Linked DNA regions of Variovorax paradoxus. Each later gene encodes a partner of the first gene's protein in a complex. Links are inferred from orthologs where the notes say so. Each region holds a gene or a part of one and is shown on either strand. Other genes may lie near its edges.

Evidence for each region.
Region 2: the proteins of rodA (region 1) and mrdA are in contact, whole or in part, in a crystal structure (PDB 6PL5), measured with the Thermus thermophilus proteins. The link is inferred for Variovorax paradoxus from one-to-one orthologs. Residues at the interface, in WP_223903423.1 of Thermus thermophilus: Phe161, Val165, Phe168, Val169, Leu172, Pro198, Tyr199, Glu202, Tyr211, Arg212, Asp213, Gln220, Val221, Gln223, Ser224, Ile226, Ala227, Ile228, Gly229, Ser230, Gly266, Phe267, Val270, Leu274, Tyr277, Gly278, Leu281, Phe285, Leu289, Arg297; in WP_223903432.1 of Thermus thermophilus: Arg4, Ile5, His6, Leu8, Ala9, Phe12, Ala15, Leu16, Leu19, Gly20, Arg22, Ala23, Trp24, Leu26, Gln27, Val28, Tyr31, Tyr34, Leu36, Leu43, Thr45, Asp47, Lys156, Gln157, Gly158, Ser160, Val184, Leu201, Glu202.

What each region holds. Positions count from the first base shown.
Region 1 is NZ_CP123990.1:4,775,573-4,781,194, forward strand. Bases 969-3,916 are described here. They hold rodA (rod shape-determining protein RodA), read left to right. Parts: upstream 969-1,837; coding sequence 1,838-2,995; downstream 2,996-3,916. Other genes in these bases: QHG62_RS22960 (sensor histidine kinase), read left to right, coding at 969-1,805; QHG62_RS22970 (M20 aminoacylase family protein), read right to left, coding at 2,998-3,916. In the rest of the region: more of QHG62_RS22960, read left to right, coding at 1-968; more of QHG62_RS22970, read right to left, coding at 3,917-4,179; QHG62_RS22975 (tripartite tricarboxylate transporter substrate binding protein), read right to left, coding at 4,190-5,191; QHG62_RS22980 (LysR family transcriptional regulator), read left to right, coding at 5,339-5,622. UniProt on the Escherichia coli protein: Peptidoglycan polymerase that is essential for cell wall elongation. Also required for the maintenance of the rod cell shape. Functions probably in conjunction with the penicillin-binding protein 2 (mrdA).
Region 2 is NZ_CP123990.1:477,888-483,481, forward strand. Bases 1,010-3,929 are described here. They hold mrdA (penicillin-binding protein 2), read left to right. Parts: upstream 1,010-1,445; coding sequence 1,446-3,413; downstream 3,414-3,929. Other genes in these bases: mreD (rod shape-determining protein MreD), read left to right, coding at 1,010-1,376; fahA (fumarylacetoacetase), read right to left, coding at 3,458-3,929. In the rest of the region: rod shape-determining protein MreC, read left to right, coding at 1-858; more of mreD, read left to right, coding at 855-1,009; more of fahA, read right to left, coding at 3,930-4,729; QHG62_RS02250 (Bug family tripartite tricarboxylate transporter substrate binding protein), read right to left, coding at 4,754-5,594. UniProt on the Escherichia coli protein: Catalyzes cross-linking of the peptidoglycan cell wall. Responsible for the determination of the rod shape of the cell. Is probably required for lateral peptidoglycan synthesis and maintenance of the correct diameter during lateral and centripetal growth.

The DNA.
Region 1 (5,622 bases):
CGCTTTGGTTCGCGGTAGCCTTGATGGCAGCGGCGGGCGCCGCAGCGGCGGAAGGCCCCATTGAACTGCGCAGCGGCACGGCGACCGTCACTGTCGACGGCGCCACGCACACGGCGGCGGTCGAGCTTTCTTATCACTGGGATCGCAAGCACCAGGGTCGCCCCGGCTTCGCGAGCTTCGAGCTGCCTTTTACGCTCGATGCTGTGCCCGAGACGCCGTGGGGCATCTTCATTCCCCGTGCCGGCAACGTGTTCGAGGTGTCGCTCAACGACGCGTTGCTCCAGGTCTATGGCGACCTCGGCCGCGGCAACGGCGCTGACTACGCCAAGGCGCCCATCTACGTGCCGGTTCCCGGGCACCTGTTGAAGGCGGGCGACAACCATATCCGGATTCGCATCCGCGCCGACGGCGCCCGGCGGGCGGGTCTGTCGCGCGTGACCATCGGGCCGGCCACGCCGGTACGCACCGATCTATTCGAGAGTGCCTATGGCTGGCGTTTTACCGGCTCGGTGCTCCTGACCGCTTTCAGTCTCATCGTCGGGGGCATTGCACTGGCGCTGTGGCTTACGCAGGTCGATGTCGAAGCCGTGGCGGGGCATCGGCGCGAAAGCATCTATTTCTGGGCCGCGCTCGCCGAATTCTGCTGGGCCCTGCGGGTGGCCGACGGCGTGATTGCCGAACCGCCCCTTCCCTGGCCGGCCTGGGGTGTGCTCATGGCCGCCTGCTACGCCGGCTGGATGGCCTCCGCCATGATGTTCTGCTATCACCTTGCGGGTTGGGACGGCCGGCCCCGCTTGCGCTGGCTGCGCTGGCCCATGGCGGGCGTGGTGGCCGGAACCATCGGCGCCAGCTCGATGGCGCTGTTCCGTGAAGAGCCGTACTGGCTCACCGGCTGGCTCGCGGGAGAAATCGTGTTCATCACGCTGTTCGTCTCGGCCTTTGTGGTGGGGACGGTCAGGCGGCCGACCATGGAGCGCCTGCTGGTGGCGGCCGCCGCGCTGGTAACGCTGGGCTTCGGCATCAGGGACTGGCTGGTGATTCGCCTGAGCGACTCCTACGGCGAGACCACCTGGGTGCGCTATTCGTCCGTTTTCTTCGGCGTTGCACTGCTGCTGATCGTGCTCAGGCGCTTTCACGCCGCAAGCATCGAGGCGCGGGGTTCGGTTGCGGCTTTGGCCGAGCGGGTGGCGCAGCGCGAACGCGAGCTTGCATCGACCTTTGCGGCGCTGGAGCAGGTGGCGCGCGACCAGGCCCGCACCCATGAGCGCGAACGCATCCTGCGCGACATGCATGACGGCGTGGGTTCGCGCATCAGCTCGGCCATCCGGCAGCTGCAGTCGGGCCAGACCAGCCCCGAGGAGCTGCTGCGGACCCTGCAGGACTCGCTCGACCAGCTCAAGCTGTCCATCGACTCCATTCACCTGCCGCCGGGCGATGTCGGCGCCCTGCTGGCGGCGCTGCGCTACCGGCTGGAACCGCGCCTTGCGGCCGCGGGCATCAGGCTGGAGTGGGGCGTGGAAGAGGTGCCCACGGTCAGGGGGCTGGACGCGCAGGGCATGCGGCAACTGCAGTTCCTGCTCTTCGAGGCCATTTCCAACGTGCTGCAGCATGCACAGGCCAAAACGCTCCGCATCGAGGCGCAACCGGCGGCCGGCGCGGTGCAACTGCGCGTGATCGATGACGGACGGGGCTTCGACGCAGCGCGGGTGCCCCGGGCGCTGGCGGAGCAGGCCGGCGCGGTCGGCGCTCGGCTTGCGGTCGAAAGCCGAGTGGGGCGCACGGTCGTTCAACTCGAATTCGACTGACGGGCGTTGCGGGGCGCGGATAATCCAGCCCCATGTCCGCCGTGTTCAATCAGCCCTCCCTGGCGCGCCGCGTCGCGCCCATCTTCCAGGGCTTCGACGGCTTTCTGGCCTTTGCCGTGCTGTTGCTGGCATTTGCCGGGTTGCTGACCATGTATTCGTCGGGTTACGACCACGGCTCGCGCTTTGCGGATCATGGGCGCAACATGCTGCTGGCCGGCTTCATCATGTTCGTGGTGGCCCAGGTGCCGCCGCAGCGGTTGATGATGTTCGCAGTGCCGCTCTACGTGGCGGGGGTGTCGCTGCTGGTTGCCGTTGCGCTGTTCGGAATCACGAAAAAGGGCGCGACGCGCTGGATCAACGTCGGCGTGGTGATCCAGCCCAGCGAAATCCTCAAGATTGCAATGCCGCTGATGCTGGCCTGGTGGTTCCAGCGCCGGGAGGGCCAGCTGAGGCCGCTCGATTTCGTGGTGGCCACGGTGCTGCTGGCCATTCCGGTCGGGCTCATCATGAAGCAGCCCGACCTGGGCACTTCGCTGCTGGTGCTTGCCGCCGGTCTGGCGGTGATCTTTTTCGCCGGGCTGCCGTGGAAGCTCATCGTGCCGCCAGTGGTGATTGGCGCCGTGGCCATCACGCTGATCGTGGGCTTCGAGTCGCAGCTGTGCGCCGATGGCGTCGATTGGCGGGTGCTGCACGACTACCAGAAGCAGCGCGTTTGCACACTGCTCGACCCGAGCAAGGATCCGCTGGGCAAGGGGTTCCACATCATCCAGGGGATGATCGCCATCGGTTCGGGCGGCGTGGGCGGCAAGGGGTTCATGCAGGGCACGCAGACGCACCTCGAATTCATTCCCGAACGCACCACCGACTTCATCTTTGCCGCGTATTCCGAGGAATTCGGCCTCGTGGGCAACCTTGCGCTGATTGCGGCTTTCATCCTGTTGATCTTTCGCGGGCTGGCCATTGCGACCAACGCCACCACGCTGTTCTCCCGGCTCTTGGCCGGGGCGGTGACGATGATTTTCTTCACCTATGCCTTCGTCAACATGGGCATGGTGAGCGGCATCCTGCCCGTGGTGGGCGTGCCGCTGCCGTTCATCAGCTACGGCGGTACTGCCATGGTGACGCTGGGGCTGGGGCTGGGCATCTTGATGTCGATCGCCCGGGCCAGGAAGCTGTCCCAGTCGAACTAGCTTCAGCCTGTGCCGGCCAGGAAGCGCTCGGCCAGCAGCACCCAATACGCGGCTCCGAGCGCAACGTTGTCGTCGTTGAAGTCGTAGCCAGGGTTATGGACCATGCAGGCCCCGGCACTGTCCCCGTCGCCATTTCCTATCAGCAGGTAGCTGCCCGGCACCTGTTCGAGCATGAAGGCGAAGTCCTCGCTGCCAGTCAGCGGCGGGCCTTGCGGTGTCACGCATTCGGCTCCCACCAGTTCCACCGCAACCTGCCGCGCGAAATCCGTTTCGGCCGGCGTGTTGACCAGCACCGCATAGCCCTTGCGCCAGTCGATCACGGCCTTGCAGCCGAAGCTCTCGGCCTGCGCGGCAATGACGGCCTTTACGCGATTTTCGAGCAGCGCGCGCACCTCGCGGTCGAGCGCCCGCATGCTGATCTCCAGCGTCGCGCTGGCCGGAATCACGTTGTTGGCCTTGCCCGCGTGGATGGCACCCACCGTGACCACGCCCATCTGGAGCGGGTCGATATTGCGGGAGACCACGCTTTGCAGCGCCATGACGATGCTGGCTGCCGCCACCACCGGGTCGGCGGTGCGGTGCGGCATGGCGCCGTGCCCTCCCACGCCCTCGATCACCACGGTGGCGTAGTCGGAAGAAGCCATGGCGGCACCCTCGCGCAGCGAAAACCGGCCTTGCGAGAGGCCCGGCATGTTGTGCATGGCAAAGATGGCGTCGCACGGATACCTGTCGAACAGGCCGTTTTCCATCATGCGAAGCGCGCCGCCGCCGCCTTCTTCGGCAGGCTGGAAGATCAGGTTGAGCGTGCCGGAGAAACGCCCGCGCGCGGCCAGGTGGTGCGCCGCGGCCAGCAGCATTGCGGTGTGGCCGTCGTGGCCGCAGGCGTGCATCACGCCGTGATTGCAGCTGGCGTAGGGCAGGCCGGTGGCCTCGTCGATGGGCAATGCATCCATGTCGGCGCGAATGCCCAGGCGCCGCGCTCCGTCTCCGCGGACCAGACGGCCCACCACGCCGGTGCCGCCCAGCCCCTGTGCCACCTCGTAGCCCCAGGCCTGCAATTTCTCGGCGACCAGCGCGGCGGTGCGGTGTTCGCCGAAAGCCAGTTCCGGGTGGCGGTGGATGTCGCGGCGAATGCCGATGAATTCTTCGGCGTGGTGCTGCAAGTCTTCAATCAGGTTGTTCATGCAGTGGTGCCTATTGGGGTTGCAGGTGGATGGACTTTGCGATGTCGCGGTAGCGTGCGGTTTCGCTTTCGAAGAATTTCTGTGCTTCGGCCAGCGAGGTGGGGGCCGAGGCCAACTGCGTCTGTGCCGCAAGCTGCGAGCGCACGCCCGCATCGACCAGTGTGGCGCCAATTGCCTTGTGCAGGCGCTGCACGACGTCCTCCGGCGTCTTCCTGGGCACCAGGAAGCCGCTCCAGGTCTTGTAGTCGAAGTCCTTGAGTTCCTTGCTCTCGCTCATTGCGGGCACGTTCTTCAGGAGTTCGGAGCGGCGAGCGCCCAGTTGCCCGATCACCTTTAGCCGGCCTTGCTCGGCCAGCGCTCCCATCGCCGCGCTGTAGACCAGCACCGCGAAGTCGACCTGGCCCCCGCCGATGTCCTGCAGCAGCGGCGCGTTGCCCTTGTAGGGCGCATGGTTGAGCTTGATGCCCGTCTGCAGCTGTACCTTTTCGAGCAGCAGGTGGTAGAGCGAGCCGATGCCTACGCTGCCGTAGCTCAGCGGCTCGGCGGACGACTTGCGGGCCAGTGCAATGAGCTCGTCGACGCTGTTGGCCGGCAGGTCCTTGCGCGCCACGAACACCATTACCGCCTCGGCCACCGGTGCCACCAGGCGAAAGTCCTCGGCCTTGAGCTTCACGGCCGCATTCGCGAGCGGCGAAAGGATGACCTCGTTGGGCGAGCCCTGAAAGACGTAGTAGCCATCTGCCGGCGCGGAAAGCACTTTCTGCGCGGCAAGGGCGCCGCTGACGCCGCCCAGGTTCTCCACGATCACCTGCTGCCCGAGTTCGCGGCCCAGCGGTACCGTGAAGATGCGCGCCGTGGCATCGGAAGGCCCGCCCGCGGGATACGGAACCATGAGGTTGATGGGCTTGGCCGGATAAGGCTGCTGCTGCGCGAGTGCCGCGGCGCCGGTGGCCGCCAGCAAGCCGCAGGCGAGCAGGTTGCGCCTGCGGAAGAAGGACTTCGTCGTCGTCATGTGTGTCGCTTTCGTGGGTTGAGGGCGATTCGGTGAGCGCAGCAGAAGGGCGCGCCAATTCATCCTAGGGGCGCGAAAACCCCTCGTCCAATGCATTGTTCTTTGCATTAGCATGAGTTCAACTCATTCTTTTGTTCATCCGTGCCCATGACCCTGGTGCAGCTTCGGCATCTGATCTCGCTGGCCGCCACCGGCTCTTTCAGCGCTTCGGCGCAGGTCATGCACCTGACGCAGCCGGCGCTCAGCCGCAGCATTCGTGCGCTGGAAGACGAACTGGGTCTGCCCCTGTTCGACAGGGTGGGGCGCCGCAATGAACTCACGCCGTTCGGCAAGCAGGCGCTCGAGCGTGCGCGCCAACTGGTGCTCGACGCGGAAGACCTGCACGGCAGCGGCCGCCTCGTCGGCCATGCCGAGGGCGGCGAACTGCGCGT
Region 2 (5,594 bases), 4.3 Mb from region 1 along the record:
GCCGATGCGCGCTTTCACCTCGTGCAGCCCATACGCGCGGCGGTCGGCGCGGTTCTGTATCCGGTGCAATGGCTGGCGCTCAAGCCGGTGCAGTTGGTGATGGGCGGCAGCCGCTACTTCGAAGACCTGCAAAAGGCCCAGCGCAACGAAGAAGAAGCCCGCAAGGCCCTCATGCTGCAGGCCGAACGTGCAAGCCAGGCCGACACGCTCGCGCAGGACAACGCGCGCCTGCGCGCATTGCTCGAACTGCGGCAGACCACGCAAGCGCCTGGCCGCGCGGCCGAGGTGCTCTACGACGCCGCCGACCCGTACACGCGCAAGATCGTCATCGACCAGGGCCTCACGCATGGCGTGGCAGCCGGTTCGCCGGTGATCGATGCCAACGGGGTGCTCGGCCAGGTGACGCAGGTGCAGCCCTTCACGAGCGAGGTCACGCTGGTCATCGACCGCGATCTTTCCATTCCGGTGCAGAACACCCGCACCGGCGTGCGCAGCGTCGCCTTCGGCGATGCATCGGCGCACGGCTCCGGACTCGAGCTGCGCTTCATGGCCGCCAATGCCGACCTGCAAGAGGGCGACCTGCTTTCCACCAGCGGCGTCGACGGCGTCTATCCGCCGGGCCTGCCGGTTGCGAAGATCGAGCGCATCGAGCGCCGCGCCGATTCGGCCTTCGCGCGCATCTACTGCGTGCCGCTTGCCCGCGTGACTGCCGCGCGCTACGTGCTGGTGCTGTCGCCCACCGGAGCGCCCGCGGCACCGCCAGCGCCGGCCGCCCCTGCGCGCGGCAAGAAGCCCGAGCCCAAGCCGGCGGCAAAAGCAGACAAGGCCGACAAGAAAGCCGCGGAGCGCGCCCGATGATCAAACGCCCCGGCCAACAGCAGCTGCTGCTGCCCGTCAGCCCGCTCTTCATGTGGTCGAGCCTGGTGGTGGCGCTGCTCATCAACATGATCCCGATCGGCCGCGCCGCGTGGATGCCCGACCTGCTCGCGCTGGCCATCGTGTTCTGGGGTGTGCACCAGCCCATGCGCGTGGGCATTGGCGCGGCGTTCGTCTTCGGCCTGTGCATGGATGTGCACCAGGCGTCGATGCTGGGCCAGCATGCGCTGTCCTACACCACGCTGGGCTTCTTCGCGATCACCATCCATCGGCGCCTGCTTTGGTACCCCGTAGCGTCGCAGGCGCTGCAGGTGCTGCCGCTCTTTGCGCTCTCGCAGCTCATCGAAGTCGCCACGCGGATGATCGGCGGCGGCATTTTTCCGGGCTGGTGGGTGTTGGCTTCGCCGGCCATTGAAGCCTTGCTGTGGCCGCTGGCAACGGCGCTGCTGCTGGCGCCCCAGCGCCGCACCCCGGAACCCGACGAGAACCGTCCCCTCTAGCCTATTGCAGTCCGCGCACTTGCCCACGCATTTGCCAACCCGCCTGCACGCGCCTAAGCTCACGCCGCCATGACCGAAATCCGCAATGTTGCCGCCGACCTCGCGCGCTTCAAGCGCCGCGTGATCGTGATCGGCATGGCGGTGCTCTTCGCGTTCGGGCTGCTGGGGACGCGGCTGGTCTACCTGCAGGTGGTGCGGCACGAAGACCTGGCCGAGCAGGCCGAGAGCAATCGCACGGCGGTGGTGCCGGTGGTGCCCAACCGCGGTCTCATCCTGGACCGCAACGGCATCGTGCTGGCTTCCAACTATTCAGCCTACACGTTGGAGATCACGCCTTCCAAGGTGGGCGACGTCGAAGAGACCATCGACAGCCTGACGCAGGTGCTCGAGGTTTCGCCGCGCGACCGCCGCCGCTTCAAGCGGCTGCGCGAAGACTCGCGCAGCTTCGACTCCATTCCGATCCGCACGCGCCTGAGCGACGAGGAAGTTGCCCGTTTCGCTGCGCAGCGCTACCGGTTCCCGGGCGTTGAAATCAAGGCGCGGCTGTTCCGCAACTATCCGCATGGCGAGGTCGCATCGCACGTGCTCGGCTACATCGGCCGCATCAACCAGCGCGAGAAGACCGCAATGGAAGACTGGGCCGAGGAAGACCAGGCCAACTACAAGGGCACCGACTACATCGGCAAGCTCGGCATCGAGCAGAGCTACGAAAAAACGCTGCACGGCCAGACCGGCGTCGAGCAGATGGAAACCTCGGCCGGCGGCCGCGCGGTGCGGCGGCTTGCCAGCCATCCGGCCACGCCGGGCAATACCGTGATGCTGTCGCTCGACATCAAGCTGCAGAAGCTGGTCGAAGACATGTTCGGCGACCGCCGCGGCGCGCTGGTGGCCATCGATCCCAAGACCGGCGAGGTGCTGGCCTTCGTGAGCAAGCCGACCTTCGACCCGAACCTTTTCGTCGAGGGCATCGACACCGAAAGCTGGAAAGAGCTGAGCGAGTCGCTCGACAAGCCGCTGCTCAACCGCGCGCTGCGCGGCACCTATCCGCCCGGCTCGACCTACAAGCCCTTCATGGCGCTGGCCGCACTGCAAACCGGCAAGCGCGGTGCCAGCGTGGTGGTGAACGACCCGGGATACTTCAACTTCGGCGGCCACCGCTTCGGCAGCCCCGAAGGCAATATCGGCGGCGTCGACATGCGGCGCTCGATCCAGCTGTCGAGCAACATCTACTACTACTCGCTGGCCAACGAGATGGGCGTGGACCTGATCCACGACTTCATGAAGCCGCTGGGTTTCGGCCAGATCACCGGCATCGACCTGGGCGGCGAGGTGCGCGGCGTGCTGCCCAGCACCGAGTGGAAGCGCAACGCCTACAAGCGGCCCGAGCAGAAGAAGTGGTACGCAGGCGAAACCATTTCGCTGGGCATCGGCCAGGGCTACAACGCCTTCACCATGCTGCAGCTTGCGCAGGCAACGGCCATCGTGGCCGACGGCGGCATGAAGCACAAGCCGCACCTGGCGCTGGCCACGCGCAATACCGTGAGCGGACAGGTTGCGCCGCTGCCCCAGCCGCCGGCGGAGAACCTCGGCTACACCGCCGCCAACGTGGCGGTGATTCGCGAAGGCCTGACCAGCGTGGTCACCAGCGGCACTGCGCGCAGTGTGTTTGCCGGTGCGGGCTACCAGGCGGCCGGCAAGACGGGTACGGCGCAAGCTGTGACGCAGGCGCAAAACACCAAGTACAACGCCCGCGCGCTCGAAGAGCACCAGCGCGATCACGCGTTGTTCATGGCGTTTGCGCCGGTCAGCAACCCGAAGATCGCCCTGGCGGTGATCGTCGAGAACGCCGGCTGGGGGGCCGGGGCCGCGGCACCTATCGCGCGGCGAGTGTTCGACTACGTGTTGATGGACCAGTACCCGAGTGAGGCCGACATGGCCGCCATCAGGATCGGCAAAGCCGGTGCGCCGATCGGCAAGCCGCGTGTGGCGAGTGAAGTGGCTTGGCCGGCGGCCACCGCTGCCGCGCCCGCGCCCTGAATCTTGTTCCCTCTCCCGGAGGGGGAGGGAACAACACGCGGACCTCAGGCGATCACGGTTCCGGCAACTTCACCCAAGCCGATGCGCACCGCGCCTTCGCGTTCGCAGTAGCCGCGGATGACCAGCGTGTCGCCGTCTTCAAGGAAAGTGCGCTTCTCGCCGTTGGGGAGCGTGATCGGCTGTTTGCCACCCAGCGTGAGCTCTATCAGCGAGCCGGCCTCGTCGGGTTTCGGGCCCGAGAGCGTGCCCGAACCCAGCAGGTCGCCGGGCTGCAGGTTGCAGCCGTTCACCGTGTGGTGCGCGACGAGTTGCGCCGCGGTCCAATAGGCGGCCTCGGTGGTGTTGCCCCGCGTGAGCCGCACGGGCGCCTCACCCGCGGCCCGCATCTTCGCGGTCTGCAGCAGCACTTCGAGCGTGATGTCGAGCGCGCCGCTTTCGCGGTTCGACGGCGCATCGAGGTAAGGCAGCGGCTGCGGGTCTCCGGCCGGCCGCTCGAACCTGGCGCGGAACGGCGCCAGCGCTTCCATCGTCACGATCCACGGCGACAGCGTGCTCGCAAAGTTCTTCGAGAGAAAAGGGCCGAGCGGCTGGTATTCCCAGGCCTGCAGGTCGCGCGCCGACCAGTCGTTGAGCAGCGTCACGCCGAACAGATGCTCTTCGGCCTCGCCGATGGCAATCGGCTCGCCGAGCGCATTGCCGCGGCCGATGAAAAAGCCCAGTTCCAGTTCGTAGTCCAGCCGCTTCGACGGGCCGAAGCTGGGCTCTGCCGCATCGGGGGCCTTGGTCTGCCCCTGCGGGCGCTTGAAGACCTGCCCGCTCACGACGATCGACGAGGCTCGGCCGTGATAACCGATGGGCACCCACTTGTAGTTGGGCATCAGCGGCTGGTCGGGGCGGAACAGCTTGCCGATGGTGGTGGCGTGGTGAATGCCGGTGTAGAAGTCGGTGTAGTCGCCGATGCGGCAGGGCACGGTGAGCTCGGCCGCGGCCTGCGGCATCAGCGCCTTCGACCATGCGGCTTGCTTGCCACTGCCCTCTGCAAGGCCCGCCGAAATTGTCGCGCGAAGTGTCTCGCGGTCCTTCACGCTGGCGTTCATCAGCGCGTTCATGTCGTCGGTGTCGACCAGGCCTGCGGCCTTCAGGTCGAGCACCTGGTCGCCGATGGCAACCCCGATGCGAAAAGCCTCGCTGCTGCCCGCCGCGCGAAAGCGGCCGAAGGGCAGGTTCTGGATCGGGAAGTCGCAGCCGGCTTCATTGGCCGAGGCAACCCAGCTGCGCAGCTTCGGGTCGTGGGTGGCGTTCAGTGCGATGGTCATGCAATGTCTTTCTGTGATTTCGGTTCAATCTGCGGTCATGCCGGCCTTCTTGGCCACTTCCCCAAGGCGCTTGTATTCGGCTTCGGTCAGCGTCGTCAGCTCCTGCGCCGTCGAGCCGCGCGGCGAAAAACCGGCCTGCTGCAGCTTGGCCTTCACGTTGGGCATTGCCAGCGCTTCGACGAAGGCTTCGTTCAGCGCCTTCACGATCGGTGCCGGCAGCTTCGCAGGGCCGTACACGCCGAACCACGGATCGAGCGCATAGCCGTTGAGCCCGGCTTCGGCCATCGTCGGCACGTCGGGCAGCGAGGGCGAGCGCACGGGGCCGGCCACGGCCAGCGCGCGCAGCTTGCCGGCCTGGATGTGCGGCAGCGACGCCGGCAAGTTGTCGAACATCACGCCGATGTTGTTGCCCAGCATGTCGGTGATGGCCGGGCCGCTGCCCTTGTAGGCGACGTGCACGAGGTCGGTGCCCGTCATCTGCGCGAACATCACGCCGGCCAGGTTCATCGAGGTGCCGGCGCCCGCGGTGGCGTAGGGCAGGCCGGGGTTCTTCTTCGCGGCTGCGATCAGGTCGGGCACCGACTTGATGGCCGATGCTGCGGGCACTTCGAGCACGATGGTCGAGGTGCCGAGCAGGCTGATCGCCGCGAAGTCCGTGCGCGGATCGAAGGCCATCGATTTGTAGATGTGCGGGTTGAGCGCATTGGTCGAGATGGCGCCGAAGCCGATGGTGTAGCCGTCGGGCGCGGCCTTGGCCACTGCATCCATTCCGATGTTGCCGCCGGCGCCAGCGCGGTTGTCGATCAGCACCGGCTGGCCCAGTTTCTCCGACACCTTCTGGCCCACCGTGCGCGCCACCAGATCG